2 regions of the Staphylococcus sp. EG-SA-2 genome follow, and region 2 is predicted to be linked to the other one. Evidence: riboswitches for the same ligand, from Rfam matches in the RefSeq annotation. Region 2 holds a riboswitch; the other holds the start of a gene.
What was found. A riboswitch is a leader RNA that binds a small molecule or an ion and turns the genes downstream of it on or off. The one in region 2 is predicted to bind S-adenosylmethionine.
Positions count from the first base shown of each region.

Region 1: another riboswitch for S-adenosylmethionine. It lies ahead of metK (methionine adenosyltransferase); the one in region 2 lies ahead of IDG60_RS21195 (methionine ABC transporter ATP-binding protein).

Region 1 is NZ_JACYHC010001182.1:657-9,489, reverse strand. Features, by position in the region: gene IDG60_RS19410 (aldo/keto reductase) at 1-748, opposite strand, end outside; gene IDG60_RS19405 (nuclease-related domain-containing protein) at 960-1,868, opposite strand; gene metK (methionine adenosyltransferase) at 1,990-3,186, opposite strand; SAM riboswitch class I at 3,292-3,403, opposite strand; gene pckA (phosphoenolpyruvate carboxykinase (ATP)) at 3,558-5,150, shown strand; gene IDG60_RS19390 (alpha/beta hydrolase family protein) at 5,528-6,274, opposite strand; gene ytkD (RNA deprotection pyrophosphohydrolase) at 6,279-6,752, opposite strand; gene yidD (membrane protein insertion efficiency factor YidD) at 6,818-7,075, shown strand; gene menC (o-succinylbenzoate synthase) at 7,072-8,073, opposite strand; partial or broken gene menE (o-succinylbenzoate--CoA ligase) at 8,078-8,833, opposite strand, start outside.
Region 2 is NZ_JACYHC010001326.1:839-8,996, reverse strand. Features, by position in the region: partial or broken gene IDG60_RS21210 (DUF1963 domain-containing protein) at 1-260, shown strand, start outside; gene IDG60_RS21205 (toprim domain-containing protein) at 1,000-1,386, shown strand; gene IDG60_RS21200 (thioredoxin family protein) at 1,379-1,675, shown strand; SAM riboswitch class I at 1,733-1,836, shown strand; gene IDG60_RS21195 (methionine ABC transporter ATP-binding protein) at 1,925-2,950, shown strand; gene IDG60_RS21190 (methionine ABC transporter permease) at 2,943-3,638, shown strand; gene IDG60_RS21185 (MetQ/NlpA family ABC transporter substrate-binding protein) at 3,656-4,477, shown strand; gene IDG60_RS21180 (CsbD family protein) at 4,831-5,025, shown strand; gene popT (polyprenyl-phosphate transporter PopT) at 5,259-6,110, opposite strand; gene sufC (Fe-S cluster assembly ATPase SufC) at 6,438-7,199, shown strand; gene sufD (Fe-S cluster assembly protein SufD) at 7,297-8,158, shown strand, end outside.

The DNA of each region.
Region 1 (8,833 bases), on a different contig from region 2:
CGAAATCAAATATTTGGAAGTTTTCAGAGATTCTGTTTGGTGTTACCGATTTAGGGATTATAACCACACCATGCTGCACATTCCATCTTAAAACAACTTGGGCAGGTGACTTTCCTAATTCTTGAGCAATGTCTTTAATTGTCTCATCATTTAAAATTTGTGCATTCATCAATGGTGACCAAGATTCCATCACGATATGTTGTGCTGCCAAATATAATTTCAATTTATGTTGCGTTAAATATGGATGATATTCAACTTGATTAATTACAGGTTTAATTGACACTTGTGCCAACAAAGCTTCCAAATGTTCAGGTTCAAAATTGCTGACACCTATATTTTTAGCTTTATTATTTTTATATAAATCTTCCATACCTTTCCATGTATCAACCATTACGGCTTCGTTCGTGCCTGGCCAATGTACTAGATACAAATCTAAGTATTTTAAACCTAATCTAGATAAACTAGCTTCGTAAGCAGCTGCTACATTTTCACGACCGAAATCCTCAAAATATAATTTTGAAGTAATAAATAAGTCTTCTCTAGCAATACCAGTTGACTCCAATCCGGCACGAATGCCAGCACCTACTTGTTCTTCATTCCCATAAACTTTTGCGGTATCAATACTACGATATCCTTGTTCAATGGCATACTTAACACTTTCCATGCAATTTTCATCATTTTCCACACGAAATGTCCCTAAACCAATTTGTGGCATCGTGTTTCCATTATAAAATGTTTTAACCTCCATAAATATCGCCTCACCTTTTTGATGTATTATACCCTGTTATCATAACAAATCTGAGTTGAATACATGAGAAAAAACACTTAGAGCAATCAACCACTAAAATTCTAGTAATATCTCTCAAACATTAATCAAATTGTAAAAGCAATTATGTTTAATTTATGACAAACTAAAAAAGCCGAAGTCACAACATATAGTCATCACTTCAGCCTAACATTTAATTGAATGATTCAATTTTATCCATCATTTGTTGTAAGTCTTCCACGTTGTATTGAATACGACCATGGAATACAAATTTGTTAAAGAACTCGTCTAATTGTTCAGCACCGACAAGCACTTTGACAGCACTATTTTGATTATAATTTGAAATCGTTACATCGCCTTCATTTTTAGGATTAAAGTATAAAATTGAAGTTGGCGTATATTTGGCACCTAATTCTTTTTGTAAGTCTTCAGCCAATTGTTTAATCGCCTCAATTTGATCTGAATAATTTACAAAAGATAATGAACGTTTGTCATCATTTTGATCCATCACAATAGTTTGTGGTCTAGATTTATCTAAATCCAATGTATCAAATACTTGTTCCATTGGTGGTAAATCTTTAAATTGACCGCCACTAATACCATTATAAACATGACCTTTTAACAATTGAGAATCAATAATATAAAGACCAGTTCTTGTTAATACTAAATGACTAATTCGTTCAATATTATTAAAGCCATCCTTTGGTAAAAAGATATTTGCCATAATGTGCATATCTTCTGGTCGAATTCGTTTTTCTTTAACTAATCTTTCACGAATACCAATTAATCTCATGTCCGTTACATATTCACTATGATTTTTCGAGAACAATTTTAATGCGTCAATCTCACGATCTTTTGTACTAACCATGTGATTATAATCTTCTTGTTGTTTTGTAATTGTCTTTTTATTTTGAATACGCTCTTTCTCTAAAGCTTCTTCATGAGACTTTTTAATGTTTTGTTCTTGTTGTTCATACTTTTCTTCTGTTTGTCGCTTAACTTTTTTCTTACTACCTAAGGTAACTAAGAAAAGGACAAAAAAGATTAATGCAATGACTACTGCAATAATGAGTCCAATGACTATCGGTGAAGATAAATCCATCACAACAACGCTCCTTTTTAATATATGAATAACTTTAATTATAATAGAAAAGCTAAAGATTTTCGATACATATTATCATTTATATACCGAAAATCTTTTATTTAGCTATATTAAATTCATCTTAATATTTTACTGCGTCTTTTAATTCTTCCACTTTGTCTAATTTTTCCCATGGGAATAATACATCTGTACGTCCAAAATGACCATAAGCAGCAGTTTGTTTGTAAATCGGTTGTTTCAAATCAAGCATTTTAATAATGCCTGCAGGTCTTAGGTCAAAGTGTTTTCTAACTGCTTCGACAAGTTGTCCTTCAGAAACTTTACCTGTTCCAAATGTATCAATTGCAATTGACACTGGTTCTGCAACACCAATCGCATATGCCAATTGTACTTCACATTGATCTGCTAAACCTGCTGCAACAATATTTTTAGCCACATAACGTGCAGCATATGCAGCTGAGCGGTCTACTTTTGTAGGATCCTTACCACTGAAGCATCCGCCACCATGACGTGCATAGCCACCATACGTATCAACAATGATTTTACGTCCTGTTAATCCTGCATCACCTTGAGGTCCACCGATTACAAAGCGTCCTGTAGGATTGATGTAGAATTTAGTTTGTTCATTAATCAAGTTTTCTGGAACAGTTGGATAAATGACATGCGCTTTGATGTCTTCTTGAATTTGTTCAAGTGTCACATCATCAGCATGTTGTGTTGATACGACAATCGTATCAATACGTACTGGGTTATCATTTTCATCATATTCAACAGTGACCTGAACTTTACCGTCTGGTCGTAAATAATTTAACGTACCATCTTTACGCACATCAGATAAACGTTTTGCCAATTGATGTGATAAATAAATTGCTAGAGGCATGTACGTTTCTGTTTCATTCGTTGCGTAACCAAACATTAAACCTTGGTCACCTGCACCTGTTGCTTCAATTTCTTCTTCGCTATCTTTATCACGATACTCTAATGCTTTATCCACGCCTTGTGCAATGTCAGGTGATTGTTCATCAATCGCAGTTAAAATTGCCATTGTTTCATAATCATAACCATATTTTGCTCTTGTGTATCCAATTTCTTTAATTGTTTCTCTAACAACTTTCGGAATATCAACATATGTTGTTGTAGAAATTTCGCCGGCGATCAATGCCATACCTGTTGTAACAGTTGTTTCACAAGCTACACGTGCATTTGGGTCGTCTTTTAAAATAGCATCTAATATTGCATCTGACACTTGGTCAGCGATTTTATCTGGGTGTCCTTCTGTAACAGACTCTGAAGTAAATAATCGTTTGTTATTTAACATAGTTTGCTCCTTTAAATTTATATTACGAAAATTCTCTCTCTGTGAGCTAAATAAAAAAGACCTTCTAACTATTAATATAGAGAGAAGGCCTAATACGTCCATTCGCTCTTATCGTTCAGACCTATTTGTCTGCAAACGGTTTGGCACCTTTCTTTTATAAAAAAAGAGGTTGCTGGGTTTCATTGGGTCCATGTCCCTCCACCACTCAGGATAAGAGAATCCGTTAAAAATAATAGTACCTAATTAATGAATTAATGTCAATTTTTCACAAATAAATTTACAGTAAAATATTGTAGATTAATTATGTTAATGTGTTATACTAATTAAATGTAAAGGCTTACATTTAAATTATCGCTTTGGAGGGATTTAGGATGTCAGTAGACACATACACTGAAACAACTAAAATTGACAAATTACTGAAAAAACCAACGTCACATTTTCAACTTTCGACGACACAACTTTATAATAAAATCTTAGACAATAACGAAGGGGTATTAACAGAACTTGGTGCTGTTAATGCAAGTACTGGAAAATATACTGGTCGTTCGCCTAAAGACAAATTTTTTGTCTCTGAACCTTCATATAGAGATAACATTGATTGGGGAGAAATTAATCAACCTATCGATGAAGAAACTTTCTTGAAGTTATACCATAAAGTACTAGACTATTTAGATAAAAAAGATGAACTATACGTATTTAAAGGCTACGCTGGTAGCGATAAAGATACAATGTTAAAACTTACAGTCATCAATGAATTAGCATGGCATAATTTATTTGCTAAAAATATGTTTATTAGACCTGAATCAAAAGAAGAAGCTACAAAGATTAAACCTAACTTCACTATCGTTTCTGCACCACATTTTAAAGCAGATCCAGAAGTTGATGGTACTAAATCTGAAACCTTTGTCATTATTTCATTTAAACACAAAGTCATTTTAATCGGCGGTACTGAATACGCTGGTGAAATGAAAAAAGGTATCTTCTCTGTAATGAATTATCTCTTACCGATGCAAGATATTATGAGCATGCATTGCTCAGCAAACGTTGGTGAAAAAGGCGATGTTGCATTATTCTTTGGTCTATCTGGCACTGGTAAAACAACCTTATCGGCTGACCCACACCGTAAACTAATCGGTGATGATGAACACGGATGGAATAAAAACGGGGTCTTTAATATCGAAGGTGGCTGCTATGCAAAAGCAATTAATCTTTCCAAAGAAAAAGAACCACAGATTTTTGACGCAATCAAATATGGTGCAATTTTAGAGAACACTGTAGTTGCAGAAGATGGTTCAGTGGACTTTGAAGACAATCGTTATACAGAAAACACGCGTGCCGCTTATCCAATTAATCACATTGACAATATTGTAGTACCATCAAAAGCAGCACATCCAAATACAATTATTTTCTTAACTGCGGATGCATTTGGTGTTATTCCACCGATTTCAAAGTTAAATAAAGACCAAGCAATGTATCATTTCTTGAGTGGTTTCACTTCTAAATTAGCTGGTACAGAGCGTGGTGTGACAGAACCTGAACCATCATTCTCAACATGTTTCGGAGCACCGTTCTTCCCGTTACACCCTACTGTTTACGCTGATTTATTAGGTGAACTTATCGATTTACATGATGTTGATGTTTATCTTGTTAATACTGGATGGACTGGCGGAAAATATGGTGTAGGACGTAGAATCAGCTTACATTACACACGTCAAATGGTAAACCAAGCGATTTCTGGCAAATTGAAAAATGCAGAATATACAAAAGATAGTACGTTTGGTTTAAGCATTCCTGTAGAAATTGAAGATGTACCGAAAACAATTTTAAATCCAATTAATGCTTGGAGCGACAAAGAGAAATATAAAGCACAAGCAGAAGATTTAATTCAACGTTTTGAAAAGAACTTCGAAAAATTTGGTGAAAAAGTTGAACATATTGCTGAAAAAGGTAGCTTCAACAAATAAATTTGAATACTAATTAAAGAGCCAACCGTTGTTATAGTCTAACAATGGTTGGCTCCTCTTATTTTATGTGCTAAAAATTTATAGGCAATTTTATTACAACAATGCACATTTAAGGTGACCTTCATGCCAAACTCGCATCACTCATTTAATGGAAGCAGCACGTCTTCACATAAAGTACCGGTTCCTTACGCTATGCATGTTGCCCCACTTTGCATAAAGTACTTATCGTTAACTCAACGCAAGTTGTTCCTATTCACAAAAAGCACATACAGTTATCTGCATGGAGCACATTTTCATTGAAAGCGCATACCCCTCATTCAACGTATATCACACATCTTCAAAGCTTGATAGTTCCCATGCGCACACCACGTTTCATACTAGCTATGCAACTCAACTTGTTTCATAAACTCTTTAATATAAGTCAATGTTTCAACCATCGCTGGTGGTCTTGGCACATGTCCTTCTGCCATTTGATAAAATGTTTCATGCGTGGCACCTTTTAACTCTAGTTGGTCCGCTAAATAATACGCATGATGAATACCAACTTGCTGGTCTTTCCCTCCATGTACAATTAATATTGGCGGACTGTTTTCATTAATGTTTGGAATCGCTTGGCGTGCCTCATATGCCGCTCGATCTTTTTTCGGATGACCAATCATTCTTCGTAGCATGCCTCTTAAATCGACACGTTCTTCATACATTAAATCAATATCTGAGACACCACCCCAGATTGTATAACTTGTTACTGGTAAGTCTTGAAATGTCAACAATCCTTGTAAACCACCTCGCGAAAAACCAACCATGTGGATAAATGCATGTGGATATTTATCATGTAGCAACCTTAATAATTGCGTCACATCATTTAAATCGCCACGGTAAAATTCGTCTTTACCTTCACTCCCATTGTTACCTCGGTAGTATGGCCCAATCACTAAAGTTTGACTATCTGAAAATTGCATTAATCTACCTGCGCGCACACGTCCTACTTGACCTTTGCCACCTCGCAAATAAACTACAATGCGATTTACTTCATGATGTGGTGTCATCATTAAAGCTTTTACTTGTAAGTCATCTGACAAATATGTAATTTCTTCGAATTGATGCGTAAAAGATTCAATTGGCATTCGTTTACGTTTGATAAAATCCAAGTGATTGCACCCTCTCTACGCATTTTAAAATGGTACTATCTTGCAGTAAGAAACTCCGTTGTGCGAGTTCAATATCATTGATACAGTTAAACAACACTGGCCCTGCTGTTTCTAAATAATCGTTCTTGCTTACCAATGATTCAACTTCGATAAAATATACATCTTTTACAAAATCAGTTTGATCATGTGTTTCAATGGTATATTGTGCTATGTAATGAATATTTTTAACTTTGGCGCCTGTTTCTTCATATAATTCACGGGTAACTGCTTCAGCACTACTTTCCCCGCGTTCCCTTTTACCACCAGGAAATTCAATCCCCCGTAAATTATGTTTGGTAAAAAGCAATTGATTTTTAAACGTTGGAATAGCTAGCACATGATTGCCATCTGCTATCTCATTATCCTTTTTAAATGTCAAATTAACTTGACGATTATCTTTATCCCTAAACTTCACGCGCATCACATCCCTACATTGTATGTTAATATAATAGTTAATTACTATCGTTGGAGGCATTAATTATGAAAAAGATATTCTTGGCGATGATTCATTTTTATCAACGTTTCATTTCGCCACTCACTCCACCAACTTGTCGTTTTTATCCAACATGTTCAGAGTACACTAGAGAAGCGATTCAATACCACGGTGCTTTCAAAGGCCTTTATTTAGGCATCCGTCGTATTTTAAAATGTCATCCGCTTCATAAAGGTGGCTTTGACCCTGTTCCGTTAAAAAAAGACAAGTCAGCAAGCAAGCATTCACATAAACATAACCATTAATATGGTTGTAATTGAGTTATATCCACTAAAGGGGGGCGAAATTCGAGTCGCCCCTCTTTTAATATGCCTGATTTAGTAACCACATCTTGATCAAAATAATAACCTGCTGGTGTAACATCTCCTGGATAATCACCTTTACGAGCAAGCATCGCTGTAAAATAACGGCTTAAACCATATTCGTACATGCCGCCAATAACCACTTTTACACCATGACTTTTCAAAGTATCAATTGCCGTTTGCACTTTATCAATGCCACCTAGACGAAATGGTTTTAATACAACAACTTTCACATTGTATAATTCTATCAAATTAATTATGTCCAACAACGATGTTGCCTTTTCATCAAGGGCTATTGGAGGTATTGTTCCATCCACTACTTCATCAAGCATGGAGATATCTTTAAATGGCTCTTCGATATAAAGAACCTGTTCACGCGCTAATAGCTGTAACTGTGTGAAATCTTGACGATCCAATGACTCATTTGCATCTATAACCAATTGAAAGTGAAAGTCTAATTCCCGTAACACTCTAATTTGATGCATGATTTGAGGCGTCCATTTTAATTTAATTCTGGTCGGCTTTGTTGCTTTCAATGACTCTAGTTGTTTATTTGATAAGCCGCTCGCTGTCGCTCCATATGCTACTGAAAATGAAGGCAGTACATGAAACATTTGATACAATGCCATGACAATAGTTGCCCTTGCAGCAGGCGTATTTTCCAATGAATCTACTAATTTTAGTGCTGCTTCATACGTTTCAAATGATTTATTTCTATTATCTTCGAACCATTGCTCAATTACATGTTTCACTGAAGCAATTGTTTCATGATCATACCAATCTGTTTGAAAAGCGTTACATTCCCCGAAATATGCATTTCCTTTGTCATCAATCAATTCGATAAACAAACAATCACGATGCGTTAAAGTGACTTTCGGTGTTACAATTTGTGACTTAAATGGCTCACTATATTTATAAAAATGCAAAGCTGTCAACTTCATCAAATCATCCTCTATACAACTTATTTCTCTGTAATTTACCCGTTGATGTATAAGGTAAAGTATCAACCTTTTCAAAGTGTTTCGGTACTTTATATTTCGCTAAATGTTTTGATAAATATGCAATCAATTGTGCCTTTGAAATGTCACTTTCACTGACAAAATATAATTTAGGCACTTGGCCCCAAGTATCATCAGGATGCCCTACACATACTGCGTCACTGATACCTGGAAATTGCTTCGCTACCGTTTCAATTTGATATGGATAAATATTTTCACCGCCACTAATAATTAAATCTTTACGTCGGTCATAAATCATAACATAACCTTCATGATCTATTTCAGCAATGTCACCTGTATTAAAATAACCATTTTCAAACGTACCCGTTAAATCTGTTGGATACAAATATCCATTCATCACATTGGCACCTTTAATCATTAATTCTCCATGACCTTCTTTATTAGGATTTTTAATTTTAACGTCAACATTGGCACTTGGCATCCCTACAGTGTCAGGACGTGCATGCAACATTTCCGGTGTTGCTGTTAAAAATTGCGAACATGTCTCAGTCATACCAAATGAATTATAAATTGGCAGGTTATATTGTAATGCCGTCTCTATCATAGTGGCAGATAATTTAGCACCGCCGAGTAATATTTTTTGTAAATTATAAGGTTCATGTAAACCTTGTTGCATAAGCCAATTTAAAGTTTGTGGCACAAGCGAAATGTGCGTGATTCGTTCATTTTTAATCATCGTTAA
Region 2 (8,158 bases):
AACCTGTGTGTAACACATTTACTGCTAAGGAGCCATTTAATCAACTTGGTGGTTATCCATATTTTGACCAAATAGATCCAAGAACGAACGATCAAGAACTGAAAATGTATGATAGAGTCTTACTGCAAATTGATTCTACAAGAGATGGTAATTCTTCGATTATATGGGGTGATTTAGGTATTGCCAATATCTTAGTGAAATCTACTGACCTTGAGGCTATGAAGTTTGATGATTACATGTATTCATGGGATTGCAGCTAAGAGAATCATAAAAATATATTACTTTAATAAGTGTAGTATCTATAGATCAATCTAGGGAGTGGGACAGAAATGATATTTTCGCAAAATTTATTTCGTCGTCCCACCCCAACTTGCATTGTCTGTAGAAATTGAGAATCCAATTTCTCTTTGTTGGGGCCCATCCCCAACTTGCATTGCCTGTAGAATTTCTTTTCGAAATTCTCTGTGTTGGGGCCCCTGACTAGAATTGAAAAAAGCTTGTTACAAGCGCATTTTCGTTCAGTCAACTACTGCCAATATAACTTCGTAGAGCATAGAACATTGATTTATGTCCCAGCCTGTTTTCATAAGCCACAGCTAATGTGTATTTAAAAATAGGAATACATGAGTAAAACTCATGCATAAGAAATACTAATTTCTAAAGAAAAAGTATTTCTTTATGTTGGGGCCCCCAACTTGCACATTATTGTAAGCTGACTTTCCGCCAGCTTCTGTGTTGGGGCCCCGCTATAATTGAAAAGTTTGTTATAGGTGTATTTTCTTTTGGTTAACTATTGTTAATATAACATTGTAGATTTTAGGATGTTGATTTTTGACTTAGCCTTTGTCTGCTTATGTTAAATGTTCCAGCTAGTCAAACATTGAGTTTGTAATTATTATATTAAGCTAGTTTAAATTTTTTGTGATTTATGTTTTATTCATACCAATTTTGTGAAATGATACAGTGACAGATGTTTATTGATTTTAAAGGGTGATGATGATGGCTATTGTAAATAAAGTGATAATTGTTGAAGGAAAATCTGATAAAAAAAGGGTGCAACAGGTTATTGCAGAACCAGTCAATATTATTTGTACTCATGGAACAATGAGTATAGATAAGCTTGATGATATGATAGAATCACTGTATGATAAACAAGTTTTTGTATTAGCCGATTCTGATGACGAAGGAGATCGAATTAGAAATTGGTTTAAACGTTATTTGAGTGAAAGTGAACATATATTTATTGATAAAACTTACTGTCAAGTTGCGAATTGCCCCAAACAATATTTGGCGCATGTACTTTCAAAACATGGCTTTACTTGTAAGAAAGAAACACCTCTTTTACCGAATATAAATAATGAAAGGTTAGTTTTAGTAAATGAATAATTCATTAGACATCAAAGATGTAACTACATTTTATGAGGAAGACAAACATTTAATCTTTGGTTATACACCAACGTGTGGTACTTGTAAGGTTTCAGAAAGAATGTTAGACATTGCTAATGAAATATTGCAGTTACCATTATTGAAAATAGATTTAAACTTTTATCCTCAGTTTTGTAAAGATATGCAAATCATGTCTACGCCGATTTTATTGTTGATGAATAAAGATAAAGAAGTAAAACGAATTTATGCATTTAAATCGGTGACTGATTTGTTAGAAAATTTAAAATAGTTATTGACGAAATTTTACTAAGGTGTTAGGATTAATACAAATTAAATGATGCGTAAACTCTTATCGAGAGTGGTGGAGGGATGTGCCCTACGAAGCCCGGCAACCGTCTTATATAGAAATGGTGCCAATTCACATAAAGTTTTAACTTTTGAAGATGAGAGAAACAATACTACTATTGCTTTCTCAATTTTTCTATCGATATTGAGAAAGCATTTTTTATTTTATTAAGCAACACAGGGAGGAATCAACGTGATTGAATTAAAAGAAGTTGTTAAAGAATATCGGACTAAAAATAAAGAAGTCCTTGCTGTAGATCACGTTAATTTATCGATTCGAGCAGGATCGATTTATGGCGTCATTGGTTTTTCTGGAGCAGGAAAAAGTACTTTGATTCGAATGTTTAATCATTTAGAAGCGCCTACATCAGGTGAAGTTATTATAGATGGAGACCATATAGGTCAATTGTCCAAAAATGGATTAAGAGCAAAAAGACAAAAAGTAAGTATGATCTTCCAACATTTTAATTTGTTATGGTCAAGGACTGTGTTAAAAAATATTATGTTTCCGCTTGAAATTGCAGGTGTCCCTAGAAGGAGAGCTAAGCAAAAAGCATTAGAACTTGTCGAACTCGTCGGTTTAAAAGGTAGAGAAAAGGCTTATCCATCAGAGTTATCAGGTGGACAAAAGCAACGTGTTGGGATTGCACGAGCGTTAGCTAATGATCCAACGGTCTTGCTTTGTGATGAGGCAACAAGTGCACTTGATCCGCAAACAACAGATGAAATTTTAGATCTACTACTAAAAATTAGAGAACAACAAAATTTAACAATTGTACTAATTACGCATGAAATGCATGTCATTCGTCGTATTTGTGATGAAGTTGCAGTTATGGAAAGTGGTAAAGTGATAGAACATGGACCGGTGACACAGGTTTTTGAAAATCCGCAACACACTGTGACAAAACGATTTGTGAAAGAAGATTTAAATGATGATTTCGAAACATCTTTAACAGAATTAGAGCCATTAGAAAAAGATGCTTATATCGTTAGATTAGTTTTCGCTGGTTCAACAACAACCGAGCCTATTGTATCGAGTCTATCAACTGCCTATGATATTAAAATTAATATTTTAGAAGCAAATATTAAAAATACAAAAAATGGAACAGTCGGCTTTTTAGTTCTGCATATTCCATATATTTCAAGTGTAGATTTCGGAAAATTCGAAAAAGAGTTAATTGAGCGACAAGTTAAAATGGAGGTGTTAAGACATGGGTAAATCATTTAGTGAAATTATAAATGAAATGATTACAATGCCTAATATTCAGTGGCCAGAAGTTTGGACTGCAATAGTCGAAACACTATACATGACAGTCGTCTCAACTATATTTGCATTTATACTCGGTCTTATTTTAGGTGTGTTATTATTCTTGTCTGCTAAAGGTAAGTCTATCGGTGCAAGGTTATTTTATTCTATCGTTTCTTTCATTGTTAACTTATTTAGAGCGATACCATTTATTATTTTAATTTTATTATTAATTCCATTTACAAGTTTGATACTTGGAACGATAAGTGGTCCGACAGGTGCGTTACCAGCCTTGATTATTGGCGCAGCACCGTTTTATGCAAGGCTCGTAGAAATTGCTTTTAAAGAAATTGATAAAGGTGTCATCGAAGCGGCCTGGTCAATGGGTGCCAATACTTGGATAGTAATTCGTAAAGTCCTCTTACCTGAAGCCATGCCAGCGCTAGTGTCTGGCATTACAGTTACAGCAATCGCTTTAGTTGGTTCAACAGCAGTTGCAGGTGTAATTGGTGCCGGTGGTTTAGGAAATTTAGCATACTTAACAGGTTTCACTCGAAATCAAAATGATGTCATTTTAGTATCAACTGTTTTTATTTTAATTATTGTATTTATAATCCAATTCATTGGGGATTGGCTTACAAATAAACTTGATAAACGATAAATTGGGGGGTTCATTTTATGAAAAAATTATTTGGTCTTATTTTAGTATTAACATTTGCAGTTGTATTAGCAGCTTGCGGTAATGGAAACAAAAGTGGCAGTGACGATAAGAAAATAACAGTAGGTGCTTCACCAGCACCACATGCTGAAATTTTAGAAAAAGCAAAACCATTATTAGAGAAAAAAGGTTATGACCTAGATATTAAAACAATTAACGATTACACTACGCCTAATAAATTACTAGATAAAGGTGAAATTGACGCAAACTATTTCCAACATACACCATATTTAAACACAGAGAAAAAGGATAAAGGTTACAAAATCGTAAGTGCCGGTGATGTTCACTTAGAACCTATGGCTGTATACTCTAAAAAGTATAAAAGTTTAAAAGAATTACCAAAAGGTGCGACAGTTTATGTGTCTAATAATCCAGCTGAACAAGGACGCTTCTTAAAATTCTTCGTTGATGCAGGTTTAATTAAGATCAAAAAAGGCGTAAAAATTGAAGATGCTAAGTTTAGTGATATTACAGAGAATAAAAAAGATATTAAGTTTAATAATAAACAATCAGCAGAATTCTTACCTAAAATTTATCAAAATGAAGACGCTGATGCTGTTATCATTAATTCGAACTTTGCAATCGAACAAAAACTAAATCCTAAAAAAGATTCTATTGCTGTAGAAAGTGCGAAAGATAATCCTTATGCAAACTTAATTGCTGTTAAAGAAGGACATCAAGATGATAAGAAAATCAAAGCATTAATTGAAGTATTACAATCTAAAGATATTCAAGACTTCATTAATGAAAAATACAACGGTGCAGTTATTCCTGCTAAATAAATCATATTAATGGCTCAGTAACGTGATGTTGCTGGGCTTTTTAATTTAAACAGGTATTTATATGATATTTAGGAATGAGATGCTATTACGGATAAAGTAAAATCCTATATGCATGCGTGCTACTCATTTATTCTTATTTTTAATTTCACATGGCTAGTGACTAATACATCATAAATCATTAGTGATTCTTTATTATTTCAGTCCCACTCCCTCAAGTTAATGATGAATCTATTTCGCTAGTTATAAAATGACGTCAAATCAATATCAAAAATTATTTAAGTAAAATGTTTAGATAATTTTTCAGTGGGTAAGTATTATATATAACATTTAATTATTCCGAGGAGGCATTTATTATGGCAGACGAAAGTAAATTTGAACAAGCAAAAGGTAATGTTAAAGAAACAGTAGGTAATGTTACTGATAATAAAAATTTAGAAAACGAAGGTAAAGAAGATAAAGCTTCTGGTAAAGCGAAAGAATTCGTTGAAAATGCAAAAGAAAAAGCAACTGATTTTATTGATAAAGTAAAAGGTAACAAAGGCGAGTAATTTTACTTTTTTATTCCTAATACACTGCACATGCCACTTAGTCGGTATAACCATCGGCTAGGTGGTTTTTGTATTAAAAAAGTGGATACCAAAATTTATTAATAATTATTTTAATGTTAGAAAAAAACTAAATAAAAACTCGCTAATGATATCCAATAATATGTATACAAAACGAGACATATATTGCATATGATTAACGAGATACTGAATATATTTTATCACCCCTAAAATGATTATTCATTTTCAGCGGTAATTCGACCTAAAGTCAAACTTACAATAAAACCGATGATAAATACTACTAATGAAACGAACCACATCACGATATTAGTTGGTAAACCTGGAAATACTGCAAAGAGGGAGCCAACAACAAAACCAATGATTAATGCAAAAGTCATTAGTTTATGATGTGTTAGGAAATACTGGATAATTTTGCTTGAAATAATGAATCCAGCAAGCACCCCAAATCCGACTGCAAGTAGTATAGGAAGACCGGTAAAGTTAAGTTTAACAACTTCAGATATTGCTAGCATGACCGTACCATAGACGCCAAATACTAATAACATAAATGATCCTGAAATACCTGGGAGTAACATAGCGCTAGATGCACACATACCTGCAATAAAGTATTTAATAATAAGACCAGTTGATAGAGTAAGCGTTTCTCCAGCATGTTTATCACCATTATTCATTAATGTAATAACAATTAAGATAGCGATACCAGCTATAACCATCATGTAATGTTTAGTTGTAAATGACGTTTTATAGTTAGAAATTTTCAATAAATATGGAACGATACCAATGATTAATCCACCAAAGAAAAACATAGTTGGAATATGGTGTTGGCTTAATAAATAATTAAAAAGATTACTTAGTGATCCCATTGCCAGTAACATTCCAATTATAATGGGGATTAAAAATGTAAAACTTGGCCAAAAACGTCGTGAGAATATGCCGCTAATTGAAGCGATAAATTGATTGTAAATACCTAACAATAATGCGATAGTCCCACCGCTAACACCAGGTACCAAGTCACTCGTTCCCATAGCAAAACCTTTTAGAATATTAATCCATTTAAATTGTTGCATGAATAACTCCTTTCAAACGATTGGAATAAAATCATAAATAGCATCATACCATATTACAAATGTCCTAGTGAAATGATAACATATTTTAAATTCATAAAATCCATTGAGAAATTATGTGCACTTATTATCATTTATATTTTTAAAGAGAGCGGATTAGAGTTGTACTTTAGAGTTATTAAAAATAATAAAAAGGGTTTAAGTTGTTTATATTAAGGTATAAGTAAGTTATAATTAACTGAACGCATTATTACAAAGTCTTTTTGACTACAAATTAAAATTATTATAAACTAGTTAAGAAAACTTTATATTTTACGGAGGGAATATAAAATGGCATCAACATTAGAAATCAAAGACCTACATGTGTCTATTGAGGATAAAGAAATCTTAAAAGGTGTTAACTTGACAATTAACACTGATGAAATACATGCGATTATGGGACCAAACGGGACAGGTAAATCAACTTTATCATCTGCAATTATGGGACACCCAAGCTATGAAGTAACTAAAGGAGAAGTACTTTTAGACGGTGTAAATATTTTAGAATTAGAAGTTGATGAAAGAGCAAAAGCAGGATTATTCTTGGCAATGCAATATCCATCAGAAATTACAGGTGTTACAAATGCTGATTTCATGCGTTCAGCAATCAATGCGAAACGTGAAGAAGGACAAGAAATCAACTTAATGCAATTTATTAAGAAATTAGATAAAAACATGGATTTTCTAGACATAGATAAAGACATGGCACAACGTTATTTAAATGAAGGTTTCTCAGGTGGAGAGAAGAAACGTAACGAAATCTTACAATTAATGATGTTAGAACCTAAGTTTGCAATCTTAGATGAAATCGATTCAGGGTTAGACATCGATGCATTAAAAGTTGTATCTAAAGGTATTAACCAAATGCGTGGGGAAAACTTTGGTGCATTAATGATTACACACTATCAACGATTATTAAATTACATTACTCCTGATAAAGTACATGTAATGTATGCTGGTAAAGTCGTTAAATCTGGTGGTCCAGAATTAGCAAAACGTCTTGAAGAAGAAGGATATGAATGGGTTAAAGAAGAGTTCGGTTCAGCTGAATAATCTTATTAATACAGTATCCATGAGATGTTCATCTATATATGATGAAAATGAACATTTATACGAAATAGTAAATTTCATCAAGTAGGAGGAAAAAGTTATGACAACTGATATTTTGAACATTTCTGAAGAACAACTTGTTGATTATTCTAAAGCCCACAATGAACCTTCTTGGATGACAGAATTACGTAAAAAAGCTTTGAAATTAACAGAAACTTTAGAAATGCCAAAACCTGATAAAACAAAATTAAGAAAATGGGATTTTGATTCTTTTAAACAACACGATGTAAAAGGTGATGTTTATCAATCTTTATCACAATTACCTGAGTCAGTAAGAGAAATTATTGACGTAGATCATTCTAAAAACTTAGTAATTCAACATAATAATACGATTGCGTACACACAAGTTGATGATAATGCATCGAAAGATGGCGTTATCGTTGAAGGTTTAGCAGACGCTCTTATGAACCATAGTGATTTAGTACAAAAGCACTTTATGAAAGATGCAGTAACAGTAGATGAACATCGTATCACAGCGCTACACACGGCATTAGTTAATGGTGGCGTATTTGTTTATGTTCCTAAAAATGTAGTTGTAGAACATCCAGTACAATACGTTGTGTTGCACGACGACAAAAATGCAAGCTTTTATAACCATGTTATCATCGTTACTGAAGAAAGCGCCGAAGTCACATATGTTGAAAATTACTTATCAAATGCATCTGGTGAAGGAAATCAATTAAATATTATTTCTGAAGTGATTGCTGGTGCAAATTCAAATATCACATATGGCTCAGTGGACTATATGGATAAAGGCTTTACAGGTCATATCATTCGACGTGGTATTACTGAAGCGGATGCCTCAATTAATTGGGCACTAGGTTTAATGAATGAGGGTAGCCAAATTATTGATAATACAACAAATTTATTTGGTGATCGTTCAACAAGTTCACTTAAATCAG